DNA from 2 places in the Cytobacillus sp. ABV4_503 genome. Region 2 is predicted to be linked to the other one. Evidence: riboswitches for the same ligand, from Rfam matches in the RefSeq annotation. Region 2 holds a riboswitch; the other holds the start of a gene.
What was found. Region 2 has a riboswitch for ZMP and ZTP ahead of ACXAD1_RS14675 (phosphoglycerate dehydrogenase). Riboswitches for the same ligand answer to the same signal wherever they lie in the genome.
Positions count from the first base shown of each region.

Region 1 (16,550 bases), 250 kb from region 2:
GGCCGCCTGAGTGCTGACAGAAAAACAATTATTCGAAATCCATTCTCTCCAGCATATATGCGAAGAGACCGAAAATATTAATTTAAAATTAAACTGGGATACCTTGAAGTCGAGACCTGCCGGTAATGAAAATGACTATTTCCAATATGATAACAGCGGGAATTTATTAGGTTACCTTGCTTTATATAATTTTGGAGGACCTGTCGAATTATGCGGAATGGTTCACCCTAATCATAGACGAAAGGGCATCTTTTCCAGCTTATTCAATCAGGCAGCAAAACAATTGGCCCTGGCACGCAAATTGCTTATTAATGCTCCAGCCTCTTCCCAATCAGCAAAAGGTTATTTAAAATCAATTCCCTGCATCTATTCATTCTCCGAGTATCAAATGAAACGCCATAAAAGTACAAAAATCGGAACAGCAAATCCTGAAGTAACTTTGCGGCAAGCAGTAGGCAGTGACCTTTCTTTCATTAATTATCTGGATACTGCATGCTTTGAAATCCCTAAAGATGAGGCAGAAGCTTTTAATAACAATATCTTTGATTGCGAAAATGAGAGGACTTTTATAATTGAATACAAAAGCGAAAAAGCCGGCAAAATCAGGATTCAAAGAGAAAAAGATGCTGCGTGGATTTACGGCTTTGCTGTCGATCCTTCATTTCAGGGAAAAGGAATCGGCAGGGGTGCTCTTACCAATGCTGTTAATCTGGAAAACAGCAAGGGAGTTAACTGGGTGCATCTTGAAGTAGCTGCAAAAAATGACCATGCACTGTCATTATACAAATCATGCGGTTTTGAACCATACGGCACACAAGATTATTATGAATATGATCTTAACACACTCAAGATTTGAAGCCATTTTATTCCTTTGAATCGAAGAAAACATGATTGAATGTCATTTCATTTGTAATTTTCAGGATGCCGAACGAATAGTTCGGCTGCCTGCGCTTGTCTGTGGGAGACCCGGGATTAAACAGGATTACTCCATTATAGAGTTTCTTTACAGGAATATGAGAATGCCCAAATATAATAGCATCAACATTTTCCTTATCAAAAGCTTCTATACTTCTTTTTTCAGTTGTTTTTCCCTCTCCATGTCCATGGACTACCCCTATTTTATAACCTTTTAGTTCAAGCAGTATTCTTTTCTTAAATATGGTGCAAAGTTCATCACTGTCGGTATTACCATATACCCCCTCAACAGGAGCATATTTTTTTAATTCATAATACAGATCAACGCTCTGCCAATCCCCAGCATGAATAATTAAATCACAGCTGAGAAGTTCATTCAGCAGAACACCAGGCAGTTGTTTTGACTTCTTTGGCATGTGGGTATCAGACAAGATAAGGGTTTTAATCACTATCATTCCTTTCCACTTACTTTTATTCCCTATTTTACCCCAAAATTAAAAGAGCCCCTTAAAAGGGACTCTCTTAACAATCAATTATAACTTTGTTACATTTACAGCTTGCGGTCCACGCTGGCCCTGCTCTATGTCAAAGTTAACTTCTTGGCCTTCATCAAGGGTTTTGAAACCTTCTGTTTGGATCGCAGAGTAATGAACAAATACATCTTCTCCGCCTTCAACTTCGATAAAGCCAAAACCTTTTTCTGAGTTAAACCATTTTACTTTGCCTGTTGCCATGTAAATTTCCTCCTAATATCTATAACTCACAGAGTGATTTTTTACCCTGCATTTACTAATATGGGTAAATTCCTCAAATTTTATAATAAAATGTTCAAAAAGTACCGGAAAAAAATCAATTTATCCATTTTCTCTCCGATATTAGTACGCATTATCCTTTATTGCTGCTGCTGCGGTTTTTACTGCGCCTGTCACGCCCGCCTTTAAAATCTCTTCTATCCCGGCCGCCGCCTCTTGACCTGTCGCTGAATCTTCTTCCTCCGCGGTCTCCTTTAGGTTTTCTCACACGGATCGGTTCCACAGCGGTTAGTTTAACCGGTGTTACATCAGGGCCCTTAGTCAGTAATTTAATGGCTGCAGCAAGCAATGTGACAGAATCTGTGTCTTCAAGTAGATTTTCAGCAACTCTTTTGAAGTCAGCATGTTCTTCTTTTTCAATGACTTCCATGAGTTTATTAATAGTCGCCTGCTGATTGCCTGCAACAACATCCTTAAAGGAAGGAACAGGCTTTTTCGCCATTTTGCTCTTTGTAACACTTTCAATTATTTTCAGGTGGTCAATTTCTCTTGGAGAAACGAACGTAATTGCCAGCCCTTTATTTCCGGCACGTCCAGTACGTCCAATCCGGTGAACGTAGCTTTCAGGATCCTGCGGAATATCAAAGTTATAAACATGGGATACGCCTGATATATCCAGACCCCTTGCAGCTACGTCAGTGGCTACCATTATATCGATTGTCTGCTCTTTAAATCGGCGGATAACCTGATCTCTTTTCGCCTGGGGAATATCACCATGAATCCCTTCAGCCGAATAGCCTCTCTTGATAAGGCCTTCCACCACTTCATCTACACGCTTCTTAGTCCTCCCAAACACAATAGCCAGTTCAGGTGACTGAATATCGAGCAGGTTGCAAAGTACATCAAATTTTTGTTTTTCATGCACTTCCATATAGTACTGTTCAATATTTTTAACAGTCATTTCTTTCGCTTTCACTTTAACCATTTCCGGTTCCTGCATGAATTTTTCTGCAAGAGACTGAATTCTTTTTGGCATTGTTGCAGAGAAAAGAAGGGTTTGGCGCTCACCTTTAATTTCACTTAAAATTCTTTCAATGTCCTCTATGAATCCCATATTAAGCATTTCATCCGCTTCATCCAGAACTACCATCTTGATGTTGCTTAAGCGGATTGTTTTTCTTTCAATATGATCAATTAATCTTCCCGGTGTAGCAGCAATAATATGCGGACGCTTTTTTAGCGCACGGATTTGGCGGGTGATATCCTGACCACCGTAAACAGGAAGTGTCCGGACTCCCTTTACCTGTCCTATACGGTTTAATTCTTCTGCCACCTGTACAGCAAGCTCCCGTGTTGGTGCAAGGACAAGACCTTGAATACCTTCGTTTAAATCAATCTGCTCTAACAGCGGCACACCGAAAGCAGTGGTTTTTCCAGTTCCAGTCTGCGCCTGGCCAATCATGTCCTTACCCTTCATTCCGATTGGAATTGCCTGTGCCTGAATTGGTGTTGGTTCCTCGAAGCCCATATTGGAAAGGGCTTTTACTATTTCATTACTTAAGCCAAAATCTGAAAAAGTTGTCAAAATATAAGTTCCTCCTTGAATTGCATATCTTATTAGGTACTGAAAGATTGTTTTTGTATAAAGACATGGACACTTTACTAGGCTTTCCAGTTTGTATCTCTTTTTTACATTTCCGTTTGCACTATTTTTAAACTTTTTGTAAGTGAAGTATTTTAATTGGGTGAAATGAAAAATACATATTCCTAAAAGCAGTTATTGCAGAAGATCTGTTTTGAGGAATGCTGAAGGCTACAAAGTGGATAAGCAAACATAAAAAGGTGATGCATGATTAGACATGCATCACCTCATTTTAAGCAAATTATGCTTTTGTTACGTTAGCAGCTTGAGGTCCACGGTTACCTTCAACGATTTCGAAAGTTACGTCTTGACCTTCTTCTAAAGTTTTGAAACCTTCAGTTTGGATAGCGGAGAAGTGTACGAATACATCTTGACCTTCTGAAGATTCGATGAATCCGAAACCTTTTTCTGCATTAAACCATTTAACTTTACCTGTGTTCATTTGTGTTGCCTCCCAATAAATTGTTTTTCACTATAATGTACCATATAAACTTAAACATAAAAAAGTCGCAGCTGCCAGAAATGAGGATGAACGATCGCCTACATTTCTTTGCAGCTACGACTACTTATCCAAAAAGTATATAACGAACTTTACAGCGTTAACCTAATAATAAACGACACCCAGTTATAAGTCAATCCTTTTAAAGATCAATTTTTATTTAGGGATAAATGAACTATTTATGCTTCCCTTGTATTTCAGCGATTTTTCCGCAGCATGAACAGTATGTTTCAAAAGCATGGAAATCGTAACAGGTCCAACTCCTCCAGGTACGGGGGTAATGGCAAACGCCTTTTCAAAACAGCTGTCATACTCTGCATCCCCAATATTTCCTTCATTATATCCGGCATCAAGGACAATAGCTCCTTCTTTAATCCATTCACCCTTGATGAAGTTAGGTTTTCCTACAGCTGCTACTACAATATCAGCTTGCTTTACAATTTGGGGCAGATTTTGGGTATATGAATGGCACGTAGTGACTGTTGCGTTTCGATTGAGTAAAAGGGCAGAGACCGGCTTGCCAAGGATCGGGCTTCTGCCTACGACTACTGCATGCATACCTTCAGCCTTCAAATTATAAAAATCCATAATTTCCAAAATAGCTGCAGGTGTACAAGACGGATATTCACCAAATCCGAATGCAGTCTGTCCATATCCAAGGCTTGTAACACCGTCTACGTCTTTTTCAATAGCAATTGCTTCAAAAGCTTTTCGTTCATCTATATGTCCAGGGACGGGATGCTGTAGAAGGATTCCATGTACAGAAGGATCATCGTTTAATTCTGCAATCTTCTCTAATAGTTCATGTGTTGTTGTATCCTTTGACATATGGATACGTTTTGATAAAATGCCAAGTTTTTCACAAGCATTTCCCTTCATCCTTACATACGTTTCAGAAGAAGGGTCATCTCCCACCAAAATAGTGGCCAAACAAGGGACGACATCCTTCCCCTTCAATTCTTCAATTCGATTTCTTAATTGGTCTTTCACATGTTTTGCCACAACAATTCCATCAAGAATAATCTTTTTTTCCATGCATATTCCTCCTATAGGAAAAGCACCTATTCGGCTGACGGGCTTTTCCATTTTGTTATGAAAAAAGAGACAAGGGTATCCCTTATCTCTGCCCAGACGACCGGCTATACATAGACGCAGCTCCCCTGCGGTTCATTCCGCATTGTCGTCAGTCACTGCGATTTTGTTAAGCTATTCTTATGTATACATCATACCACAAAAACACAAATGATTAAACTGAAACTTATTAAATCGTTCGTGTTTTTTGCAAAATAATAAAAAAGGACAGCAAACACTGTCCTTATAAATGATATATTTGAGTTATTTAATTATTACCTAAAACAATGAAAGCCCTTCCTCTCTTCCATCCTTGCGGCTCCTAGACCGCGCCAGTGGGAATCAGGTTGGCCGGAATCTTTTCCGACTCTTAGATGCTCTCTGAGATTTTAATATTAAATGGTAAGAAACTTACTGAAGTAAAAATACGGAGAAGTGTCTGGTTTATAGAAGATGATTAAGAAGAAAATTCAGCTTTAAGCTGTCCACACAAATTATTCTTAATTACAAACACATGCTTACTCTTTCAAAATCCTAAAGAGCATAAAACATAATAAAAAGCCGCAGTTTCACAAAAAAGAAGGTTCGGCTGCCGAACATTCCAAGTGAATTAACGACTTCAACAATATACCTCAAATACTTCAATCACTATGTTACCTTATTTACGGTAAGGTGTCAAGAAAAAAACTTGTCACTCGTTTATCAGCCTTCTCCCTTATACTCAGTTACATCAAAATAATCGGTTGTGTCTTTATAGTCATTAAAACCAATATCCAGATCATGAAAATATCGGTGCAATTTAATTAGAACATCCTTTTCCTTAGTGCCCGACTGCACAGTTTCTGCCAGCCGTGCTATTGTGCTCAGATCAGTCTGCAAATCCTCATTCTCCGCTGATATTTTCTTTAGTGAGTTTACGATTAAGTCAGCCTGCTCCCTTTGTTTAGTCCAGCTGACTTTACGGTCTCTCCCCCATCCAAGTGTTTCATTATAAAAAGTATGATTGGAGGCAATGAAGTCTCCTAAATCATCGTACATTAAATCCTGTTCGGATGTTTCCGCATTTGCCGAGGTTTTTTGCACCTTGGATTCACCCTTATTTAAAAAGACAAGTACACTATATGCTGCAGCGATGGCTATGACCATTCCCAGAATTGAAAAAGCCCTGTTTATTTTTTTGTTTTTTAGCAATTTGGAAGCCTCCATTTGATTTGATTAATGTATACTGAAACTTAATGGATTTGCTGCAATTTCCCTAAAGAAACTTTCCCTGACTTCAAATGTTTTCCACGTTAATACATTCTATGCAAACTTCCTATTCCCCTTCAACGCCAAATGAAAAAGCTTTTAACACTCTGTGTCAAAAGCTATTTCTGAACTTTCTGAGTGAGAAAAACTTCCATAAAATCAATGACAAACCGTTCCAGGTCAAGCTCCATCGCTATATTATCAAGTGTTTCCGGAGGATCATCTTCGGGCAATGGCCTGAAGTCAGCTATGCTTTTTCCCTTGGCCTTTCCAAACTGTTCAATTCTCACTCTTCTTTTTACATACTTGACAAGATCTGGATTTGTGAGAACACTTAATACCAGAACATCATGAAGAGGTGCACCTTTAATCCCCGGGACAAGCTTTTGATAAGCCTCGTAATAATAATCATAAGCAGGTTTGATTAAGTCTTTAAAAGGTGATTGGGTATTATTCGCTATAAAATTGATCGTTTCAGGCCGGATAATCGCTTTATTTGTTACATTTAGAGGGAAAATATAAATGTTTTTTGCTTTTTCAAGAACTGAATCCGCCGCAATCGGGTCAGCGTAAAAATTCGCCTCAGCCTCTGGTGTTACATTTCCCGGAACTAGAAACGCACCGCCCATTAAATAAAATGCATTTACATCTTTATATGCATCCTTTCCATACAGAATTAGCGGCAATGCCAAATCTGTCTGCCTCCCTACTCCAACGATCATCAGGTCATTTTTGTATTCATTTACAATTTCAATAATTTTATCTATATCATGTACCTTTATTTTGCTGCTGAAGTCCTCTGGAGGCTGAATGGGCCCAAGGCCTTCCTCCCCGTGTATTTCAGGATAAAAGACAGCGGTCTCACCGGATAACGGGCCGCTCGCCCCTGCAATAATGGGAATGTCCTCTCTGCCTGCAAGATTAAGCAAATAAGCAGTATTATTAATGGATTCTTCTTTTGTTATGTTGCCATAAGCGCTGACTACACCTACTAGATTAATCTCGGGATGCTGAAGGGCATACATTAGGGCAAGTGAATCATCAACTCCCGAGTCAACAAACATGAGAACATTGTACATAAGCCACCTCCGCTAGCTATTTAGTCTATATTATGCCTAAGGAATGTCCCTTTTGTTTATGAAAATACTCCTTAAAAAAGAAAACTCCCCAATTGGAGAGTTTTAATCCTGATCAGCCGGCTTTACCGCAAAGCTGAGTTCCTGGTTCAGCTGGTTTTCAAAATTACTTTCTGCAGCTGTGTCCCATTCAAATGCATCAGCCATATATGAAATTACTTGCTTTTGATAATTTTTTACCGTTTCAATATCAAAAAGAAGAGCTCCTGTTCTGCGGTTAAAAAAGTCAACAGGGGTGGCAGCCATTTCATGTTCAATTGCATATTTCAGCTTAGCCCATAATATAATCGGCAGGCCATAATTCTCAGCTTCATTCCTTTTCTTTTCAATCATATTAAAGATGATACCAACGTTAGACCCATACATTTTAACAAGGTGCCTGGACTGTTCAGCTGATAAACCGATACTTCTTCCTTTTTCAGTCTGGAACCCGATAAATTCCTGGAATTTGGATGATCCTCCTACATTTCCTCCTGAAATGGGCATTGTTTTTGTAATACTTCTCCTAAATGTTCTACTTGATTCATGTTTGAACTTTTCAGCAAGTACATCAACAATGGTTTCGGCCATTTTCCTGTACCCTGTCAGTTTCCCGCCTGCAATTGTCAGTAAACCAGTATCCGACTCCCAAATTTCATCTTTGCGTGATATTTCGGAAGGATCTTTTCCTTCTTCCCAAATAAGCGGACGAACACCAGCCCAGCTGGATTCAATATCATTCTCCTCTATCTTTACAGAAGGAAACATAAAGTTAACGGCGTTAATGATGTATGTTCTGTCACTTGCAGTCATCTTTGGATTTACGGGATTAGAATTATAGAAGGTATCTGTTGTTCCCACGTAGGTCTTTCCATCTCTCGGAATGGCAAATACCATCCTTTTGTCAGGAGTATCAAAGTACACAGCCTGCTTTAACGGAAACTTAGATTGGTCTATTACTAAATGAACCCCTTTAGTCAAACGCAGGGTCTTTCCTTTCTTTGATCCGTCTTTCTCGCGGATGGAATCAACCCAGGGACCTGCTGCGTTGATGACTTTTTTTGCTCTAACTTCATGAACCTTGCCTGTCAGCTGATCTGCAGCTGCAGCTCCGCACACTTTTCCTTGATCATCATATAAAAGTTTTTCGACCTTCAAATAGTTAACAGGCATAGCGCCTTTTTCTGCTGCAGCTTTCATTACCTCAACCGTAAGACGAGCATCATCTGTGCGGTATTCCACATAATAACCGCCGCCTTTCAGTCCATCTTTTTTTACAAGCGGTTCTTTTGATAGTGTTTCCCGGGCATTAAGCATACTTCTGCGTTCAGACTTTCTGACTCCTGCAAGAAAGTCATAAACTCTAAGTCCGATAGAAGTCGAGAATTTCCCAAACGTGCCTCCTTTATGCATTGGCAGCAGCATCCACTCCGGTGTAGTCACATGTGGTCCATTTTCATATACGATTGCCCGCTCCTTGCCGACTTCCGCTACCATTTTAACTTCAAATTGTTTAAGATATCTTAATCCGCCGTGAACCAGTTTTGTTGAACGGCTGGAAGTTCCGGCAGCAAAATCCTGCATCTCGACGAGTGCTGTTTTCATTCCCCGTGTTGCCGCATCCAGGGCAATTCCCGCTCCCGTTATGCCGCCGCCAATAATCAGAATATCAAATTCTTCCGTTGTCAGTGTTTCTATCATTTCAGTACGATTTAAATTAGAAAATGTCATTGCTGTCTCCTCCTTGTCGAAAAGGCCAGTAGTTGTAACTACCCTTTTAAGCAGGGAATAAAAAAGAGACCACAAAATACATTATCGATTACCCGATAATGATTTTGTGGTCTCTCCGCATCTCCTGCCGAACTATTAACTTAAGCTTATTATAACATAAAAGATATGATTTGTGTATAAAATCTGCTTCTGATTATTTAAATGCTATTGCAGCCTTTACAGCTTTTTTCCAGCCTTTATAAAGTTCTTCACGGACTTTTTCTTCCATTGATGGATGATATGATTGATCATTTGCCCACTGCTCAGCAATTTCCTCCTGTGATTTCCAGAACCCGACGGCCAATCCAGCAAGGTAAGCTGCCCCAGCGCAGTAGTTTCATTGATTGTCGGTCTTTCAACCGGCACCTCTAAAATATCTGACTGGAACTCCATCAAGAAGTTATTTTTCACGGCACCCCCGTCAACCCTAAGCGTCTTAAGTTCAATGCCTGAGTCCGCTTCCATGGCAGATAAAACATCTTTTGTCTGATAAGCAAGTGACTCGAGTGTCGCACGGATAAAATGCTCTTTGGACGTTCCCCTTGTGACTCCGAATACTGCTCCCCTTACATCACTGTCCCAATATGGTGTCCCTAGACCTACAAATGCCGGAACTACATAAACTCCATCTGTCGAGTCCACTCTTTTTGCATAGCTTTCGCTGTCCTTTGCATCCTTGAGCATCCTCATTCCATCACGGAGCCATTGAATGGCAGAGCCCGCAACAAAAATGCTGCCCTCCAATGCATATTCAATTTTCCCCTCAAGCCCCCAGGCAATGGTGGTTAGAAGTCCATGTTCAGATTGGACGGCTTTTTCCCCTGTATTCATAAGCATGAAACAGCCGGTACCGTAAGTGTTCTTAGCCATTCCTTTCTCAAAGCATGCTTGTCCAAATAGCGCAGCCTGCTGATCACCCGCTGCTCCGGCGATGGGGATTTCCTTCCCGAAAAAGTGATAGTCAATAGTCTTAGCATACACTTCAGAAGATGGCTTCACTTCAGGCAGCATCGTTTCAGGAACTCCAAGAATGTTAAGCAGTTCTTCATCCCATTTAAGTTCGTGAATATTAAACATTAGTGTGCGGGAAGCATTCGAGTAATCGGTCACATGTGCTTTTCCTCCAGACAGCTTCCAGATTAGCCATGTATCGATGGTTCCAAATAATAATTTGCCCTGTTCAGCTTTTTCCCTTGCCCCTTCCACATGATCCAGTATCCACTTAACTTTTGTTCCTGAGAAGTATGCATCTATTAATAAACCGGTTCTTTCTCTGAATAGATCGTTATAGCCTTTTTCCTTCAATTCATCGCAAATTTCGCTTGTCTGCCTTGACTGCCAGACAATCGCATTATAAATTGGGGCTCCCGTTTCTTTATCCCAAACAACTGTTGTTTCCCTCTGATTTGTAATGCCAATGCCGGCAATTTGCTCAGGTTTTATGCCGGATTCCGAAAAAACACCTGCAATCACCGATAAAATTGAACCCCATATTTCATTAGCATTATGTTCAACCCAGCCAGGCTTTGGAAAATGCTGTGTGAACTCTTTTTGTGCTGTGTGCACAATTTCCCCTTTTTTATTAAATAGGATAGCACGCGAACTAGTAGTCCCCTGGTCTAATGATAAAATATATTTTTCCACAATTAACTCCTCCCAATCTTGTTCATTATTCTTATTTATGCAGCCACTTTAGAAGAATCAACTTCTCCTGGCTGTTTTTTGCCAAAAATATATGAAAGAATTAATACTATTATATTAACACCCAGCACTGCCCATAACATACCTGAAGCTTTGCCATCGAACATCACTTGGTAGAAGCTTGAGCCCATTAATCCCCCTAGGATTGGACCCGCTACCGGTATCCATGCATACCCCCAGTTCGATTTCCCTTTTCCTGCAATGGGAAGAAGAAAATGAGCAATGCGCGGTCCCAGGTCTCGAGCCGGATTAATCGCATAGCCAGTTGTCCCTCCGAGCGACATTCCGATTACAACAATCAGAAGGCCTACAGCAATCGGATTTAAGCCTTCTGTAAATTGATTTGCTCCAATAAACATCAATCCCAGTACAAGAATAAACGTCCCAATTATTTCACTCAATAAATTTGAAAATGTATGGGAAATTGCAGGACTTGTTGAGAAAACAGCAAGCTTTGCACCCTGGTCTTCTGTTTCTTTCCAGTGAGGCAGATAGTGAAGGAATACAATAACCCCTCCCAAAAAACCTCCCAGGACTTGAGCCAGAATATAGCCAGGCACGTCTGCCCAAGGGAAATCCCCGCTAAGCGCAAATCCGATCGTTACAGCAGGATTCAAGTGTGCCCCGCTAATCGATCCTACAGCAAAAACCCCCATCGTTACAGCAAGTCCCCAGGCAATTGTGATAACAATCCATCCTCCATTAAAAGAGAAGGTCTTTTTTAAATTCGCCCCTGCAACAACGCCTCCTCCAAAAATAATCAAGATCATGGTTCCAATTATTTCTCCCATATAAGCAGACATCTGAAAAATCCCCTTTCCCATTTGGATGTTCGGAAACAAAAAAGGAGATTCACGACAGATTAAGCCTTCAAAGGCAAAACTGTGTGAATCTCCTAATCTCCGACACATAAATTAACTTGTTAAACCGAGTATACAAGTCTATGAAAACGTTGTCAAACGTTTCTTGAACATTTTTATGAAAACCTTTCCCATATTTCTATTTTTGATGTTGTAATGGCAGCTGCTCCTGCATCAAGCGCATTCTTCACTTCTTCTTCTGAGCGGATGAGTCCTCCAGCAAATATGGGGGTATTCAAACGTTCATTCACTTCTTTTATCATCCATGGCATGGCACCCGGCAACACTTCTATGTAGTCCGGCCTGGTTTTCTCGATTAATTTATAACTTTTTTCAAGTGCGTGCGAATCGATGAGGAAAATCCTCTGGACTGCGATCACTCCTTTTTGCTTTGCTTTCAGGATGACGCTGGATTTCGTAGAAATTAGCCCGTAAGGCTTAAATTCCTGGCAAATATATTCTGCGGCATAGTCATCGCTTTTCAAGCCATGAATCAGATCAACATGATAAATCATTTTTTTGCTATGTGCTTTTGCCATCTGCGAAACATTCTTCAGCTGCGAAATGTGCATATCGAGAAATACACCAATTTCATAGGGACTTTCCAGGAACTTTTCAAATTCTTTCATGTTAGAAGATGCCGGCAAAATTTTTTGATTCATTCTTTCCACTCCTGTTTCTGTTATTTCCCTATGTTATAAAGAATGTGAGCATTTCTCAATACCCATTATACATTTTTGCGGTACTCATAATAGCGGAATCCAATTATCATTATTGTCAGCCAGGCACCTCCGGCTGCAAAACCGGCAATAACATCACTAGGAAAGTGTACGCCTAAATAGATGCGGCTTAATCCAATCATGATGATAAAGCAGCCAAGCATCAGTGTCCATGCAGTCTTCCATCGTTTTCTTTTTGCCAAATGAATGATCATATAGGCCAGCGAGCCATAAAAAATAAAAGACCCCATTGAATGTCCGCTCGGAAAACTGAACCCCTGCTCCTCGATCAGAGGTCTGATATCCGGTCGTTCTCTTTTGAAAATCCATTTCAGCAGCAGGTTAAAAAGTGCTCCAAGACCAGATGAAAGAACCATGAACCATGCAAGTGAAGTCTTTTTAAACAAAAACAAAAGTACAGCTGCCAAAAGTACAGAAAAAGCCAGCCATTTTACCGACCCTAAAAAAGTAATCACACTCATATACTCTGTAAGCCGGGGAGAAATAAATGCCTGTACATACTGAATGACAGCATCATCAAATCGAATTAGCTCATTTTCCTTCAATTCGTCCACTATTTCAATAAAAAGCAGCAAAAACCCCCCAAAAATCGCAGCTGCCAACGCTAAGTAGATGATATTTTTAAATGTTATATTCTTCCTGTTCATTTATCCAAATCCTTTTTATTTATAGGATTACCACTAACTTTGGTAAACGGAACATTTTTTGAGATTTTCTTCAGCTTTTCTTTAAAAATGAATAGTTTATCAGTAAAAAACCGAGTTTGCACCAGCAAATTCGGTTTTTTCTATTAAGCCTGCTTTTTTGCTTTTGTTTTTGCAGGAGCACGTTTCTTTTTAGCTGCCGGTTTTTTCTTTGTTTCTGTTTCAGCAGGCTTAGTTTTATCAATGGATGCCTGCAGGGCAGCCATAAGGTCGGTTACATTGGCTGCAGGTTCTTTTTCAACAGGTGTGACTATATCTTTGCCAGTACGTTTTGCTTCGATTAGCTCCAAAAGAGCTGTCCGGTAGTCATCATTATATTTCTCGGGCTTAAATTCAGTGGTTAATTGATCAATCAGCATGATGGCAGTATCGATTTCCTTATCAGTCACTTTGTCATCTGCAGGTACATTTGGCACATCCGCAGCCTTTCGTACTTCATCGGGGTAATGAATCGTCTCCATCACAAGAGTGTTTTCAAATACCCGGACCACAGCCAGCTGTTCTTTGGATCGAATAATGATTTTGGCCAAACCTACCTTTTCTGACGTCTCCAGAGCTTTTCTTAAAAGGGAATAGGCTTTCCCTCCTCCGTCCCCTGGAGACATATAATACGTACGGTTATAATAAATCGGATCAATCTCCTGTATTTTTACAAAGTCCATAATCTCGACAGCTTTATCCTCATTTTCCTGTTTAAGCTTTTCTAAATCCTCATCCTCTAAAACCACAAACTTTCCTTTTGTGTATTCATAAGCTTTTACAATATCCTCATTTTTAATTTCTACTTCACAAACAGGACATGTCTTCTCATATTTAATTGGCGAATGACATTCTTTATGAAGGTTCCGCAGTTTTATATCCTTATCTTCTGTAGCCGAGTGCAGCTTAATTGGAATATTCACCAGCCCAAAACTGATGCTCCCTTTCCACATTGTATGCATAGTCAAACTCCCATTCCTATTAGATGTAGTAATCATAATTTGTGTATTAACTAAATCGGAGATACGCTAAAACATTTGGAAACTGAGTAGTTTTAGCGGCAATGGCCAAAACTAATATGACGATTGCAGAAAGGAGGCCAAATTGAATGAGACCTATGCTGCCTACACTAACTTTCGATGTTCCGGAAGAGAAGGAGTGGCTCTTTGAAGCAAAGTATGATGGTTTTAGAGCAATCCTGCACCTGGACAAAGAACCCAGACTGACAAGCAGAAACGATAAGCCCTTATTACATCTTTTCCCGGAAATTAAGGCATATTTGGAGCAAAACAAAGATAAATTCGAACCATACCTTCCACTAACATTAGATGGAGAATTAGTCTTTCTGGAGAATGCCTATAAAGCTCATTTTGGGTCCATCCAGGTGAGGGGCAGAATGAGGTCTGAAAAGAAAATTCAAGAGAAAGCAAAAACTGCCCCATGCCGTCTTCTCATTTTTGACATTTTGATGGTAAAAGGTAAAAAAATGACTGATAATATATACGCTTCAAGAAAAGCGGAATTGGAAGCATTGTTTAAAGATTGTAATATGCCTTTAAAACCTGATGAGAAGGATCCGAGGCTGATACAATTAATCCCTCCATACCGCAGCTTTAATGAACTTTGGGAAAAAATTGTCCTGCATGATGGAGAAGGAATCGTGGCAAAGCAACTGAAGAATAAATGGGAAGAAGGAAAGAGATCATCTTTATGGCTAAAATTCAAGAATTGGAAATACGTTTCCTGCTTTATCACTGCATATGAAAAATCAAATGGCTACTTTTATGCTGGTGTGTACCAGGGGGATGCTGTCATTGCAATCGGACAGTTTCTTTTTGGGGTGAAGCCCGATGAAAAACAAGCCTTGTTCCAAATAATCAAAGATAATAAAACAGATGAAAACAGCCAATTTATTTATGTAGAACCAGCCATATGTGTGGAAGTTAAGTATCTGGAGATTTATGAGGATCAAATGCGCGAACCGCACTTTCACCAGTTTCGCTTCGATTTGAAGCCTGATGCCTGCACTTATGATAAATTTATACAACAGCAGAAAAACCTGCCTCCCGAAATAGAAATCACCCATCCAGATAAGCCATTATGGGAAACACCAGCTATTCAAAAGGTTGATTATATTCACTTTTTAAGAGAGATTGCTCCATATATGCTGCCATTTTTAAAAAACAGGCTTTTAACTGTAATCCGCTATCCGCATGGGATCTTTGCTGAACCATTCTATCAGAAAAATTGTCCGGATTACGCACCGGATTTTGTGGAAACCGAAATGTCAGAAGGCATTAACTATATTGTCTGCAATAATCTTCAAACGCTGCTCTGGCTTGGCAACCAGCTTGCATTTGAATATCATATCCCATTTAAGACTATTTACAGCAAGGGACCAAGCGAAATAGTGTTTGATTTAGATCCTCCTTCGAGGGACGCTTTTCATCTTGCCATTAAAGCTGCTCTATTGATTAAAGAGGTGCTTGATCAGCTGAAGTTAATCAGCTTTGTTAAAACATCCGGCAATAAGGGTCTGCAAATCTATATCCCGCTGCAGGAAAATACGTATAGTTTTGATGATACCCGGCTGTTCACCGAATTTATTGCCCAGTATCTAATTTCCAAAGACCCCGATTCTTTTACAACAGAAAGATTAAAGAAGAATCGGGGAGGCAGGCTTTATGTGGATTATATCCAGCATGCAGAAGGCAAGACAATCATCGCTCCTTATTCAGCAAGAGGAAATAAGGCAGCGACTGTTGCTTCTCCTCTGTTTTGGGATGAAGTCAATGAGAAATTAACAATGGAGCGGTTTCAGATAACCAACCTTATAAAAAGGGTAAACAGCGATGGAGATCCATTCAGTTCTTATTTTCAGACAAAGGAAATTCAGCCCTTTTCTCCGGTGCTCGATTTTTTAAAACAGCAAAACAAAAAAGGATAAGGCCAGTGCCTTATCCTACATCCATTCTTTAAGTATTGCTTGGGCATATTCCTGAAGTTTGGCATACTGCTTAATTTCTTCAGTATATTCCTCTTTCTGGGACAGGGTGAACTCCGCTGGTTTTTCCAAATTGATTTCCGCTTCACAGCGGTAAACATAGCTGGCATTCCCAATTAAATCAATGGACTGTCTGCCATTCTTCTCATGAACTACACAGCGAACTTTTCCGCCATTATTGTATACCTCAACAGGCTCTTCGATATTATTAAGCCCATTCATGCAAGTGACAAGTGTTGAAGCGGACATGGCAGTACCGCAGGCATTGGTAAATCCTACTCCCCGCTCAAATGTCCTTACATAAATATGCCCTTTTTTTAGTGGCTTTACAAAGCTGACATTTACTCCATCAGGAAAGAAATCATTCGGCCCGTTCAAATATTCGCTGATCTTTTTTTGCAGGTCAGATGTAATCTGCTCTTTCTCCACAATGGAAACAAAATGGGGATTAGGGACTGCTAAGGCCGTAAAAGCTAATTCCTCTGAAATCCCGCTGACTTTTTCATTAATTAAAGTATCTTTATCGAGAACCAAAGGAAGATCCTTCAAA
Region 1 covers NZ_JBSWTH010000001.1:3,182,297-3,198,846, forward strand. Annotated here, with positions in the region: gene ACXAD1_RS15910 (GNAT family N-acetyltransferase) at 11-856, shown strand; gene ACXAD1_RS15915 (metallophosphoesterase family protein) at 864-1,370, opposite strand; gene ACXAD1_RS15920 (cold-shock protein) at 1,449-1,649, opposite strand; gene cshA (degradosome RNA helicase CshA) at 1,801-3,252, opposite strand; gene ACXAD1_RS15930 (cold-shock protein) at 3,551-3,751, opposite strand; gene ACXAD1_RS15935 (bifunctional 5,10-methylenetetrahydrofolate dehydrogenase/5,10-methenyltetrahydrofolate cyclohydrolase) at 3,965-4,843, opposite strand; ZMP/ZTP riboswitch at 4,927-5,009, opposite strand; gene ACXAD1_RS15940 (hypothetical protein) at 5,582-6,070, opposite strand; gene ACXAD1_RS15945 (nucleoside hydrolase) at 6,247-7,206, opposite strand; gene ACXAD1_RS15950 (glycerol-3-phosphate dehydrogenase/oxidase) at 7,309-8,973, opposite strand; partial or broken gene glpK (glycerol kinase GlpK) at 9,167-10,656, opposite strand; gene ACXAD1_RS15960 (MIP/aquaporin family protein) at 10,692-11,516, opposite strand; gene ACXAD1_RS15965 (glycerol-3-phosphate responsive antiterminator) at 11,690-12,235, opposite strand; gene ACXAD1_RS15970 (phosphatase PAP2 family protein) at 12,301-12,960, opposite strand; gene ku (non-homologous end joining protein Ku) at 13,104-13,958, opposite strand; gene ACXAD1_RS15980 (DNA ligase D) at 14,105-15,943, shown strand; gene dapF (diaminopimelate epimerase) at 15,959-16,550, opposite strand, start outside.
Region 1: another riboswitch for ZMP and ZTP. It lies ahead of ACXAD1_RS15935 (bifunctional 5,10-methylenetetrahydrofolate dehydrogenase/5,10-methenyltetrahydrofolate cyclohydrolase); the one in region 2 lies ahead of ACXAD1_RS14675 (phosphoglycerate dehydrogenase).

Region 2 (13,126 bases):
CAGATTTGAGAGGCATGGAGTATAAGCTTTTTCAATGATGTTTACCATTTAAATGAAGGAGATTATGGACCATGTACAAAGAAACCAGAAAGACAAGAAGAATTGAGCGGCCCAGCACATGGATCAGGATGAATCCTGCCCAGGCTTTGTCTGTTGGCTTTTTAATTCTAATAGCCATTGGCACCCTGCTGCTCATGCTCCCTTTTTCGACTAGTGACAGACATCATTTATCGTTTATTGATGCATTATTTGAAGCGACCTCTGCCGTATGTGTAACAGGTTTAGTCGTCGTGGATACACAAACAACTTTTACTGTTTTTGGCCAGGTAGTTCTTATGGCTCTTATACAAATAGGCGGACTTGGTTTTATGACCTTTGGAGTTCTCATTGCCATTATGCTTGGGAAAAATATTGGCTTAAAGGGAAGGCTGATGATACAGGAATCATTAAATCAGCTTACAATTGAAGGGATGGTCCGTCTCGTAAAATTCGTGGTGGCTTTTACTCTGATTGTTGAAGCAATTGGCGCCATCATTTTGGCTGTTCGGTGGGCAGAAGATTTTGGATTTCCGCAATCTTTATATTATGGGGCTTTTCATTCTGTCTCAGCTTTTAATAATGCCGGGTTTGATATCATGGGCGACTTTAGCAGTGTTACCGGTTATGCAGGTGACATTACTGTCATTATGACGTTAAGCTCACTGTTTATCATCGGGGGGATTGGCTATATCGTGCTGCTTGATTTAAAAATCAATAAAAGCTTGCGGAAACTTTCTCTCCATACCAAATTGGTTTTGCTGATGACACTGATTCTAAATATTTTAGGCACAGTTTTCATATTTCTTTTGGAATTCAATAATCCTGCGACAATTGGTGACTTGGGAATGAAGGAAAAACTGTTAGGATCTTATTTTCATGGTGTCGTTCCTAGAACAGCTGGCTTTAATTCGCTTAATACGGGTGAGCTGACCATGGGCTCTCAGCTTATTACCATGCTTCTAATGTTTATTGGCGGAGGATCAGGCGGAACGGCAGGAGGCATTAAAGTAACTACCTTTGCTTTGATCCTGCTTGCTGTCAGAGCCCTCATCAAAGAAGATGAGGAAGTCAATCTGATGGGCAGAAGAATCCCGAAGGAATTAATTTTTCGGGCGTTTACGATTACGGTGTACTCTATGGGTTTAATAGCACTGGTTCTATTTCTTCTTTCTTTGACAGAAAATGCACCGCTGAATATGCTTTTATTTGAAGTTATTTCTGCTTTCGGCACCGTTGGGATGTCTCTTGGATTAACTCCAGAGCTGAGTCCATTAGGAAAACAATTAATTGCTTTCATGATGTTTGCAGGCAGGGTGGGACCGTTAACTCTTGCATTCGCACTAGCCAGAAAAAGAGAAAAAGCTAACTTTAAATATGCAGAAGAGAAAATCATGATTGGATAAGTAAAGGAAAGTTATCTGGTGTATACGACAGATTTCAATAAAATGCCACCATAAAAAGGATAGGGGATTTTAAATGAAAACCAGATTTAATGACTATATAAGCATTAAGATCCATCAGACAGACCTGAACTTAACAAGCTATATTAAGACTAAATTAGCCCATTTAAATATTGCCCCTGAGCAGAACCTTATTCTTATGCTTCTCTGGGAAGAAGACGGATTAAGCCAAAATGAAATCGCCAGGCGGCTGGATAAAGATAAATCCAACATTACCAGAATGCTGAGCAGTCTTGAAAAGAAAGGATTTATCAATAAAAGCATGAATAAAGAGGACAGCAGATCTCTGAATGTCTATCTAACAGAAAACGGCAAAAATCTCAGCGAGCATGTATATCCAATCACAGAGGAATTTCACTCGATCGTCACATCAGGTATTACGAAAGAAGAGCTGAGAATTGTTGACGATGTTTTAATGAAAATGAGAAGAAATGTAGAGGGTAATAAGTAAAATTAAGATTCTGGCTGTGCAGGATAGAGTGGAATGCTCTTCCTGTTTTTTTGTGAAGGTCTTGAAGACAAAAATGAGAGCAGCAGTAAGAAAACAGTCGCCATGGAATCTATAAGAATTTAAAGCGGCATTCAAAAGAAAATCAGTTTATGTGCAATTAAACATTTGAACCATCTGAATTAACAGGTAAATCGATTCAGTTCCCCTCATTAATAATGTATAATAAAATACTAACAGGTTTGCATATGAGACTTTATTTAAAATTGTTGGAAATGAAGCAATAGAGACGACAGAGGGGCAGCAGATTCGATATAATTATAAAGTCCCCGATATAGGCAGGAAGGGGAATGGAAAACAATATATACTGCCATTAGAGCTTTTAAAGAAAAATCAGAAGGAAGTTTGATCAGGTGAAACTCATCAACAAACTATTCTCAAAGCAAAAAACGGCTTCGATTGAATTTTGTCAGCGGAATCTGGATGCTTTTTTAAAAGAAGAGAGTGTTGCTGCATTTAATCAATTTCTGAGCCAGAAGAGTGTTAACTATAAAGAATACGAATGTCAGAGCAGATGCAAAGAATGCAGGCAATCACCCTATGCCCTTGTAGACGGGAAACTGATTGCAGCGGAGAATTCGGATGAATTATTGATAAAATTGAAAGAGGAAGTAATGAAATAAAAGGAATCGGAGCAATCCGAGTCCTTTTTTATATAATATCATTTTTTCTGGCGTAACCTTGAATGGTTTACGGCTGTTCAAAATAACAAAAACAAAGTCAGAGTGATGCATTTAGTGCATCGCTCATTTTTGAGGTATATTGGGAATGTATTAATCTATTATTGGTCCTGAAAGAGCATAAAAAAGAAGGAGCACTATTGCTCCTTCCCTGCACCAAGGTCTTCTGCCAATTCGATAATCGCTTTGTTGATTCTCCAGACGAAATAAAGATGATGAATCAAATCTCGCTGGGATTGCTGCCTTGCCGGTGCCAATCGTTCAATTTGTTCCCTTTCATTTTCAAGACTATAAACAAGCATGCCGTCTCCGCTGTCTTTAATCAGGTCCATTAATGTCTCAATATTTAGTTCAAGCTTTTCTTCAATCCTTATGAAAACATCGACCAGCTCATCGGGATAGTCAAATCCTTTTCGGTAGGAGGAAGCCACAAGGTGTCTTGCATAGTAATTGATGGCTGAAAATAATGTAATCCATCTGTTAACATCAGCATGGCGCGGGGATCCGGGTTTCTTTATCAAGGATTGCGCTTCAACGTTTATGGTTTTAAGTTTTTGATCCAATAAGAAGCCTTTGCCTGAAAGCTCCTTAACGTTCACATCTTCCCGGAAGCTTCGCACATACTCAGTGACATACGGTTTCAGTTCTTGAAGGTAATCATTTATGGTATCCGCCACTTTTTCCTTCGTTTTCTTTGGGAAAATAAATAAGGAAACTCCGAATGCAATGCCGGCACCGGCGATTGTATCGATAACCCTTGAACTGATAAGGGAAAATGTAATTCCACCCAGTAAAAGGTCATACATAAAAGCAACCAGCATCGTTATAAACATGCTCATTAACGTATAGGAGACCTCAAACAAATAAAAGGCGAAAAAAACTGCTGCAAAAATCAGCGCAATTTCCAGGACGGAATGGCCGCTGACAACTCTTGCAAGTGTAAATCCTATTACTGCTCCAATAATTGTTCCAACCGAACGCTGAAAACCCTTCGTATAAATGCGTCCGATTGATTCGGTTCCGAGCAAAACTATAAAAGCGGTTAAAAGAACCCAGTAAGGCTGGTCAGGCGAAAGAATCTGGCCGGCAATGATGGAAATGATTGCAGCAGTCAATGCCTGAAAAGCTTTTTTAGTGGAAGGCTTGATGCCCTTATCTTCTTCAGATGGTTCATCTTCATTTTCGCCTTCAGCTGCCTCATCGGATGATTTAATCTCATTGTCTTTCACTTTATGAAGTGCCTGCTGTATGGTTATGCCGCCCTCGATTACATGGTTCGCAATGGACTCGATTCGCCTGATCAAAAACAGCCATCCAGCAGGTTTGTCTTCCCGGCTGAACAAATCAATAATAAGCAGGCGAAGGGCCTGTACAGCAAGCTCTGCTTCACGCAGATTTTGTTCTTCATATTGCTGGGCAAGAACTTCAGCATCGCGAAGAGAACGGGTTACCCAAACCAGGAGTTTTCTCAGCTCATCAATTTCAAGAGCATTCGCTTTTTTTAAGCTTCGAATTGAGTCTGTCAGTGTTTCAATCAGCATACCTGCATCAAATATATATAACCTCAGCTGAGTAGAGGTCAGCCCTGGCCATAATTTTTGAACATCTTCATCATTTACATACTCTGAAACCATTACTGCGTATTCCCTGAGCTTCAGCACGTTTCTCCGCAATTCCTCCCGCTGCTGGGGAGTCATTTCCTTGGCTTTCATCCCCTCAATTAACAGGTTGAACGTAAAATTGCTTTGGAAATGAAAGGAGCGAATGCTTCTTTTCAGGTTTTTCGCGGTGTCCTGAAACAGGATGAAATTGAACAGGAAAGCATACGCGACCCCTATCCAGATGCCGAAGTAAAAGGATGGAAGCTGACTGCCTGATAACTTTAGGATAGATGAAAAATAAAGTGTCATGAATGCAATCATGCATAGAGAAAAATACCGTACGCCAAAGCGGGTTAAATAAAAGCTTAAGAATATTAACAGCACCATTGCAATATCGACAAAGACCGTGCTTCCCGCCAATAGTGAACCAATCGATACCCCCGCCATGGCAGAAATTCCAAGCAGGCCAGTTGTGAGCATCTTACCTTTTTTAGAGTCATCCATCACAATCATGATGCCAAGCATGCCAGCCATTCCGGACACGATCGCCGGAGTGAGAGCGGCTTTAGCACCAGCGCCAGCCAATTGCATGATAAGCAAAGTCGTAAAGACTGAAGCCATTAAACTTAAAGTGGCCCGTCCAGCTTTTTGAAATCGGATAAGCCCGGGATCGGATGCAAGCAATCGACCGAGCCACCGGTGTTTTATAGGGAGCTGCTTCATTGTTTCACCAATCTTTTTAGAGAGTTAAAGATTATTTTACCACTCGTACTTTTATTATCCAAATGAACCAGCTTGAGTTTTTTATGCTTTACTGGTTTAAATACAGAACAAATGTTCTATAATAGAAGATGGAGGGATTTACTATGCCGCTAAAAGACAGAGGGAAAATAAAATGGCTGCCAGCCCATTTCATGCCGGAACACCGGGCGATGTTAAGAAAATTGGAAACTGAACAAATGGCACAAAACAAGCCGCTTATTGATGAATATGAATTGGAGGATTATGAAAACAAAATTCACTATGCAATGGAATTTGCCTTTTTTCTAAAAGTAAAGGTTTGGCGTGGTGGATTTTTCTGCGAATACACAGGGAGGGTAAACAGGCTGGATAGCATCAGCAGAAAAATTTATCTGGAAATGGAAGATGGGTTTCTTGAGAAGGTCATGTTTGACGAAATCACTGCGGTTGAAGTGAAAGAACGGTGCAGAGAGTCATAATTCAATTTTTGCAGAAAAGTTGAAGCCTTACCAACCATTATTTTCAATTTTTAGATATAATAGAAAGAAAGCGCTGATCGGAGGTACATATGAGCACGGACTTAGAAAAAGCGATTGTACTTCGCAATCTCGGAAAATACAAAGATTCCAACCTTCTGCTTATAAAATTGGCTGAACAGTATCCCTTAAACCCAGTTATTCATTATCAGTGCGGCTGGAGTTTTGACGTTTTAGGGGAGGAATCGAAGGCTGTTTCTTATTATGAAAGAGCGATCGAACTTGGGCTTCCTGAATCAGATCTGCAAGGTGCTATTTTGGGTCTAGGGAGCACATACCGGACACTTGGGGAATATGAAAAGTCAAAGATGGTGTTCGAAAAAGGGATCTCCCAGTTTCCGGCTAATCGTGCAATCCAGGTGTTTTATTCCATGACGCTCCATAATTTAGGCCAGCATAGGCAGGCCATGGAGCTGCTCCTAAAGTGTGTGGCCGAAACCTCTGATGACCCAGAAGTTTTGCAATATAAAAAAGCGATTACCTTTTATGCAGATAAACTTGATGAAATATTTGATAAAGATTAGAAAACGGATATTCCAAAATACATGATATGAAGGTGGATAGATAAATCAAACATCTTTGAATTATAAGGGGTAATTTTAATGAATGAATGGTTAATCGATTTAATGGATAATCTTAAAAGGTCAAACGGCGGCCATATCCTTTATCAATTCGATCAAAGAGACTGCTATCTTCAAAATGCAGTCTCTTATATATCTGCAGGTGCCAAAAGCGGCAGCCATGTTTTATTTGTGGAGAACGACCGTAATTTCCTTCAGATTGATAAAGAGATAAGAAAGCTGTTAAACAAAGAGGAATTAAAGAGAGTCCACTTCGCGAATAACTTTGATTTTTATTATTCGAACGGGGATTTTAATCCTGAAACAGTGTTGAATTTTTTTCTCAAAAACATACATCCTTATTTGGAAAGCGGTACAAAGATTTTTACATGGGGCCTGGTTGAATGGGGAAACGTGAAGGACTATATTCCGTTAGTGGAAGCGTATGAAAAGAAAATTGACAAGGTCATTTCTGAACAGGGTCTGATTTCCCTGTGTGCTTATGATAACAGCATTACCCCTCTGGAATTAAAGAATAATTTAATGCGCTGCCATGATGTGCTAATTACAGATAAAGAATATAAATACTTGCAAAACTAAAGTGTTTGCTATTTTAGGAGATACCGATGGACAAGATCACTTTTCATGATATTTATAAACCGGGACACACCGTTCTGGAAAATGAACTATTTATTCACAACCATAATCCTGACATGCTCCTTCAGTATGACAGCAACTTTGTTGTTTTTAAAAGAATGCCTTCTGATCAAGAGTTTGAGGAGGCACATCAATATTTAAGAGATTTTCATCAGAAATATGGCCAAAAGCATGTAAGGTTTTATTTTCCCGATGACGAGGAGCTTTCTGGAGAGCTTCTGGCTTTTTTTCAGAAAGATGAGGATTATACGGTTGGTTTCTTAGAGTTATTTGCCATCCATCCGGCTGATTTTCCTGATGTTCAGGAAAAGGAAGAAATCATAGTCAAAAATGTTACGGATGAAACATGGAATGATTATCTGGAATTCCAGTATGAGCAGGATTCGGTATATGGGGGAAATTTCGCAGAGAAAAAGAAAGCTCAGCATCTTAGAAATTACAGCGATGAATGCATTCAGCAGCATATTGCATACTATAAAGGGAAAGCTGCCGGATCTGTTGATGTCATTATCAAGGAACGAACAGCTGAAATTGATGGATTGATGGTCCATGAGGATTTTCAGAAAAAGGGCATCGGCAGCCGCCTGCAGAAAGCGGTGATGGATCAGTTTAAGGATAAAACCATCATCCTTGTTGCAGATGGAGAAGATACTCCAAAGGAAATGTACCGCAGGCAAAATTATCAGTATCTTGGAAAGCAGTATAATCTGTTAAAAATATATGAATGATGTGAAGCCTGGTTCTATAGAGAACCAGGTCTTTTTGTGTCAATAGAACATTGTTTTGTTGATGGAAGAGCTTCCAGGATTGATTTCACGGTACAAAACCATAAATTTGTCGAAAAATATCAGAAAAAAATGAATAAAACAACATTATAACGTAACAGTGTTATGTTACAATGGTAACATTAGAAAGGAGTCCTGGAATTGAGCGATGAATTAATTTCAAAAAAAGAAGTCCTTGATCTAACTGGGATTTCTTATGGGCAGCTTTATCGGTGGAAAAGGAAAAGCCTGATACCGGAGGATTGGTTTGTCAGAAAATCAACCTTTACAGGGCAGGAGACTTTTTTCCCAAAAGAGAAAATTCTGGAGCGGGTCGATAAAATACAAAAGATGAAGGATAGCCTTTCGCTGGATGAGCTGGCAGATGTGTTTTCTCTGAATGCTTCACATCTGAAGATGACAAAGGAAAGTCTGATTGCTAAAGGGATAGCTTCTGAACCGGTTATGAATATCTTTCTCGAAACTCAGGGGGAGCTTAAAGAATTCAATTACCATGAGATTTTGAAGCTTTATATACTTTCCATCCTGCTTGAATCGGGAGATATCCATATAGAGGAAGGGAAAATGCTCCTTCAATTATTGAACGATCATCAAAGTATCCTGCAGCAGCCAAAAGCTGTTATTTGCTTTATTCGCAAACTTGGAATGTCCAGCTGCCTGGTTTCGGTTAACGGGGAACAAGTCCTGCTTGAAAAAGGAACAAAAGTGGCAGCCACTTTATCGATAGAACATTGTGCAGAGGAATTAAAATCCAAATTGGCATAGGGGGAAAATTTGCTGTGAATATGAAAACGCTAGGGAACTTAATTATTAATGGAGTTGGATCGTCTAATGGAGGTTCATTTGAAAAGGTTGAATTAAATGGCAAGGGAACTGTAAACAGTGATATTGAATGCGAGAGATTCCTTTGTAACGGTACGGGCACTGTCCATGGAAACGTAAAAACCGAAAAAGGAAAGATCAGTGGTGCAGCAAAAATCCACGGAGCTGTTAAAGCTGAATCCCTGATTATCAATGGCTCGGCTGCCATTTCTGAAGCCGTCAGCTGTCAAAAGCTTGAGGTCGCTGGGAAATCCTCTATTGGAGGCTCTGTAAAATGCGATGTAATCGATGTGAATGGAAAAGTATCTATTGAGGGAGACTGTGAAGCGGAAATCTTCAGTGCTGAAGGGACTTTTTCAGTAGAAGGTTTACTGAATGCAGAAACGATTGATATTAAGCTTTTTGGAGACAGTAAAGCGAAAGAGATTGGCGGCAGAATAATTAAAGTGACACAGCATAGAGAGACCCTATTTAAATTAATCAAATCCATCTTTCCCTTGAAGCTGGAGGCAGATTTAATTGAAGGGGATGACATCGAACTCGAAGGCACAGCAGCTCTTGTCGTAAGAGGGAAAAATGTAAAAATCGGCAAAAATTGCGAGATTGGGCTTGTCGAGTATTCTGGCGAGTATGAATGTTCCCCAGAAGCAGCAGTTACAGAACTTCGCAGAATCTGATAAAGGAGAGAGGTGAAGGGAAACAGTTTATTGATAATTACTTTCGGATAGTCCAATTTTATTTCCAGATAAAATGCTTCATTTCTTAGAACAGAATACCAGCAATTAATATGCATACAGCTGAAAGGAAAATGTTATTCCAATTACTAACTTCAAAAGCATATGTACAAAATAAGAAAAATATACTGTAAAAAAATAAAAAATAATTTTAATAATGTAAGCGCTTTAAAGGGTTGAAGTTTTCAGAAGACTTTGATAAGATTTAAAAAACCGAAAAGGCTATGTGTAACTGGCGAGACGCGGATCACCGCGAGGGAGCACATAGTGTCGAAGCCGTTCGCCTGGGCAGAGGTAAGGGATTCTACCCTTGCCTCTTTCTGTTTTAAAATCTGACAAAGTTAGTTGAAAAGGGGAGAATCCAGTGAGTACCATGACGTTAGACAGAGTAAAGACGATTAAAACATTGAATGCGATTGCGTCAAGCGGTCTTGAGGTGTTTAACAAGGATCAATTTACAATCGATAATGAAAGCGGCAATCCGGATGCGATTGTCCTTCGCAGCTTCAATATGCATTCAATGGAATTGGGCGATCGATTAAAAGCAATTGCCCGTGCAGGCGCGGGTGTAAATAATATCCCGGTTGAGAAATGCACTGAGCAGGGCATTGTTGTTTTTAATACTCCTGGTGCCAATGCAAATGCAGTAAAAGAAATGGTGCTTACTTCCTTAATGGCGTCATCCCGCAATCTCTTTGCCGGCATCGCCTGGACCAAAACGCTGAAAGATGAAGGAGACCAGATTCCAAAGCTTGTAGAAGCAGGGAAAAAGCAATTTGTCGGAAAAGAAATTAAGGGGAAAACTCTCGGTGTAATTGGATTGGGAGCAATCGGGGCACTTGTGGCCAATGATGCACTTGAACTTGATATGGATGTTATAGGCTTTGATCCATTCATTTCAGTTGATACGGCCTGGAACTTGTCCCGCAATGTTCAGCGTGCCATGACCATTGAGCAGGTGTTTGCAGAATCCGACTATATCACTGTACATGTTCCATTAACCGATGATACAAGGGAAATGTTCAATGAAGATACATTCAGCATGATGAAGAATGGTGTTCATATTTTGAATTTCTCACGCGGAGAGCTTGTGAATGAATCAGATATGGCAGCAGCGCTTGAGAGCGGAAAAGTGGGCAAGTATATTACAGACTTCCCAAATGAAAATGTCCTGAAAATGAAAAACGCTGTGGCAATTCCGCACCTTGGCGCTTCAACAAAAGAATCTGAGGAAAACTGCGCTGTCATGGCAGCACGACAGGTGAAGCACTTCCTTGAAACAGGCAATGTTAAAAACTCAGTGAACTTCCCAAATGCTGCTCTTCCTTACACAGGCAAGCGGCGTGTCACTGCTTTTCATAAAAACATCCCAAATATGGTCGGCCAAATCACGCTTGCCATTTCAAGCTACCAGCTGAACATCGCAGACATGGTGAACCGCAGCCGCGGTGAATATGCGTATACCATGATCGATATCGATAATAAAGTCAATGGCGAAGTGGTCCCTGGACTGCTTGAACAGATCAATCAAATTGACGGCATTGTAACGTCACGAATTATATAAAACTGCAGCCTCAATTCCAATGGGATTGGGGCTTTTTTTTTGGATTGAAATCAAAAAAAGTATATGAGCAGGATAATATCAGCTATCCTTAGAATAAAATGATAATAAATTATAATTACCCCGTATCTTTTAGTTCTCTTATTCCGTTATAGAAGCAGAGATGTATTAAAGGAGTGAACAGGTTTATGAAGCAAGGGAAAGTTCAGGCTGAATCAAGGGATTTCTTAGAGCAGAAGGAAAGATGTATTGCAGATATCTATCCTTCACTGCAGCGTTATAGCCGGTTTCTTGCACAGAGCAGCTGGGATGGGGACGATCTTGCCCATGAGGCAATCATCCGCGCTTATAAAAGCTATTCTCCGGAGAATATCAATCAGGCTCTTTTGAAGAAGATTGCCTATAATTGCTGGATGGATACTCTTCGAAACAGAAAGCGGGAGCAGCTGGAAGAGTCGCCTGAAAGTGAAATGAAGAATTACAGCACCGATCGAGGAGAAGCAATCAGCCATCTCATTAACCGTCTGACATTAAAGCAGGCTGTTATTTTTACGCTGAAGGAAGGGTTTCGATACAAAACAAAAGAGATTGCGGATATCCTGCAGACCACTGAATTTGCAGTGAAGTCCTCGCTGAACCGTGCTCGGAAGCAGCTACAGCACCCAGTTGAAGATGAGACTGAGGATTCTTTTGCAAATGATGAAGAAGAAAAGCTTTTTCATCTGCTGCAGCAATCTGTGGCTGCGGAAGATCCGTCCATCCTGGTAAAAACCATACCTTTCCTGCGATCCCTGGAAAGCCAAGCAAAGAAGCCTGTACTGCCAGTTCCATCTCCTTCTAATACTCTCTGCATGGCGGCATAGATCCGCAATGAACTGGAGGGATACAGGTGACAGCAATACCATATGTAATTGAGCAGTCAAGCAAGGGAGAACGTTCCTATGATATTTACTCACGGCTGTTAAAAGACAGGATTATCATGATAGGAGAAGAAATTAATGATGTGGTTGCCAATAGTGTGATTGCCCAGCTGCTATTTCTTGCAGCTGAATCTCCTGAAAAGGATATCTCTCTTTATATTAATAGTCCGGGCGGTTCGACAACTGCAGGGTTTGCCATCTTTGACACGATTCAATATATAAAGCCTGATGTGAGAACGATTTGCACAGGAATGGCCGCATCATTTGGAGCTATGCTTCTCCTGGCAGGAAAAAAAGGAAAACGCTACAGCCTGCCGAATAGTGAAATCATGATTCATCAGCCTCTGGGCGGTGCTCGAGGCCAGGCAACCGAAATCGAAATTTCGGCGAAGAGGATCTTAAAACTGAGGGAGCATATTAATGGAATTATTGCAGAAAGAACTGGCCAGCCTGCAGAAAAAGTGGCGCGGGACACGGACCGCGATTATTTCATGACTGCTGAAGAAGCAAAGGAATACGGGATTATCGATGAAATTATCTATAAAAGCTAGGATAACGGAAAAAGCAGCCGAAGGAGGCTGCTTTTTCCGTTTGATCATTTTTCCTCGGAGTAGTACTCGTCAATTGCCCTAAGCCAGTTGACACGTGCAATGTGTCCGGCTTTTTCTCTGTCTTTTTGTTCAAATGCTTTTAATATATCTTCATGTTCTTCTATAGAACGCTCTTTCAATATAATTGTTTTATTGTAGTAAAGCCGCATGACATGAGCCTGAAGCATGGAAGCTGTATTCGAAATATAAGGATTCTGAGCAAGATCTATAATAATATTATGAAACTTCTCATCCTGCTTCAAAGCTGTGAAGGTATCTCCTGCAATTAGAGCTTTAGCGAATTTATGATTAATATCCCTAAGTATATTAATCGTTTCCTGGCTGATAACAGGAGCTGCCAATTCTGCAGCAAGTGCCTGCAATACGCCTAATGGGGGCAGGATTTTACTAATATCTTCAGGATTAACTGAAGTGACCTGCGTTCCAACTCCGGGAAACATTTCGACGAACCCCTGAACATTCAGCAGCTGAAGAGCTTCCCTGATGGGGGTTCGGCTGACGCCTAACGCTTTGGCAAGATCGGCATCATTCAATTTTTCTTTCGGCTGGAGTGTGCCGTCAATGATCCACTCCTGGATTTGGGAGAAGGCGCGATCCTTGGCTGACACACGGGTAGGTGATGAATAATTGGAGGGTATCGGCATAGCTGTAACCACCTTTTCATTTCATGCAATTTATCTGTGAAATTATAGTTATTTCCAATAGATTATAAATTTAGTATATAGAAGTATCTTGAAAAATTCAATATATCGCATGATTCGACAAAAAGTTTTGTGCGATATATTGCATAAGTATTTTGAATATGTTATCTTGAGTTATGCAATATATTACTAGCGTACAAAAATAATAATGTTACAGCGCTATAATATTTCAGAAAATTTAAATTTAATAAAATAAGAATCATTTAGACA
Region 2 covers NZ_JBSWTH010000001.1:2,934,587-2,947,712, reverse strand. Annotated here, with positions in the region: gene ACXAD1_RS14730 (potassium channel family protein) at 1-25, shown strand, start outside; gene ACXAD1_RS14725 (TrkH family potassium uptake protein) at 72-1,442, shown strand; gene ACXAD1_RS14720 (MarR family winged helix-turn-helix transcriptional regulator) at 1,516-1,950, shown strand; gene ACXAD1_RS14715 (DUF1450 domain-containing protein) at 2,361-2,630, shown strand; gene ACXAD1_RS14710 (FUSC family protein) at 2,825-4,972, opposite strand; gene ACXAD1_RS14705 (YolD-like family protein) at 5,155-5,508, shown strand; gene ACXAD1_RS14700 (tetratricopeptide repeat protein) at 5,598-6,089, shown strand; gene ACXAD1_RS14695 (MEDS domain-containing protein) at 6,168-6,725, shown strand; gene ACXAD1_RS14690 (GNAT family N-acetyltransferase) at 6,752-7,510, shown strand; gene ACXAD1_RS14685 (YhbD family protein) at 7,709-8,332, shown strand; gene ACXAD1_RS14680 (polymer-forming cytoskeletal protein) at 8,353-9,066, shown strand; ZMP/ZTP riboswitch at 9,342-9,420, shown strand; gene ACXAD1_RS14675 (phosphoglycerate dehydrogenase) at 9,488-10,687, shown strand; gene ACXAD1_RS14670 (sigma-70 family RNA polymerase sigma factor) at 10,873-11,547, shown strand; gene clpP (ATP-dependent Clp endopeptidase proteolytic subunit ClpP) at 11,574-12,155, shown strand; gene ACXAD1_RS14660 (GntR family transcriptional regulator) at 12,200-12,859, opposite strand.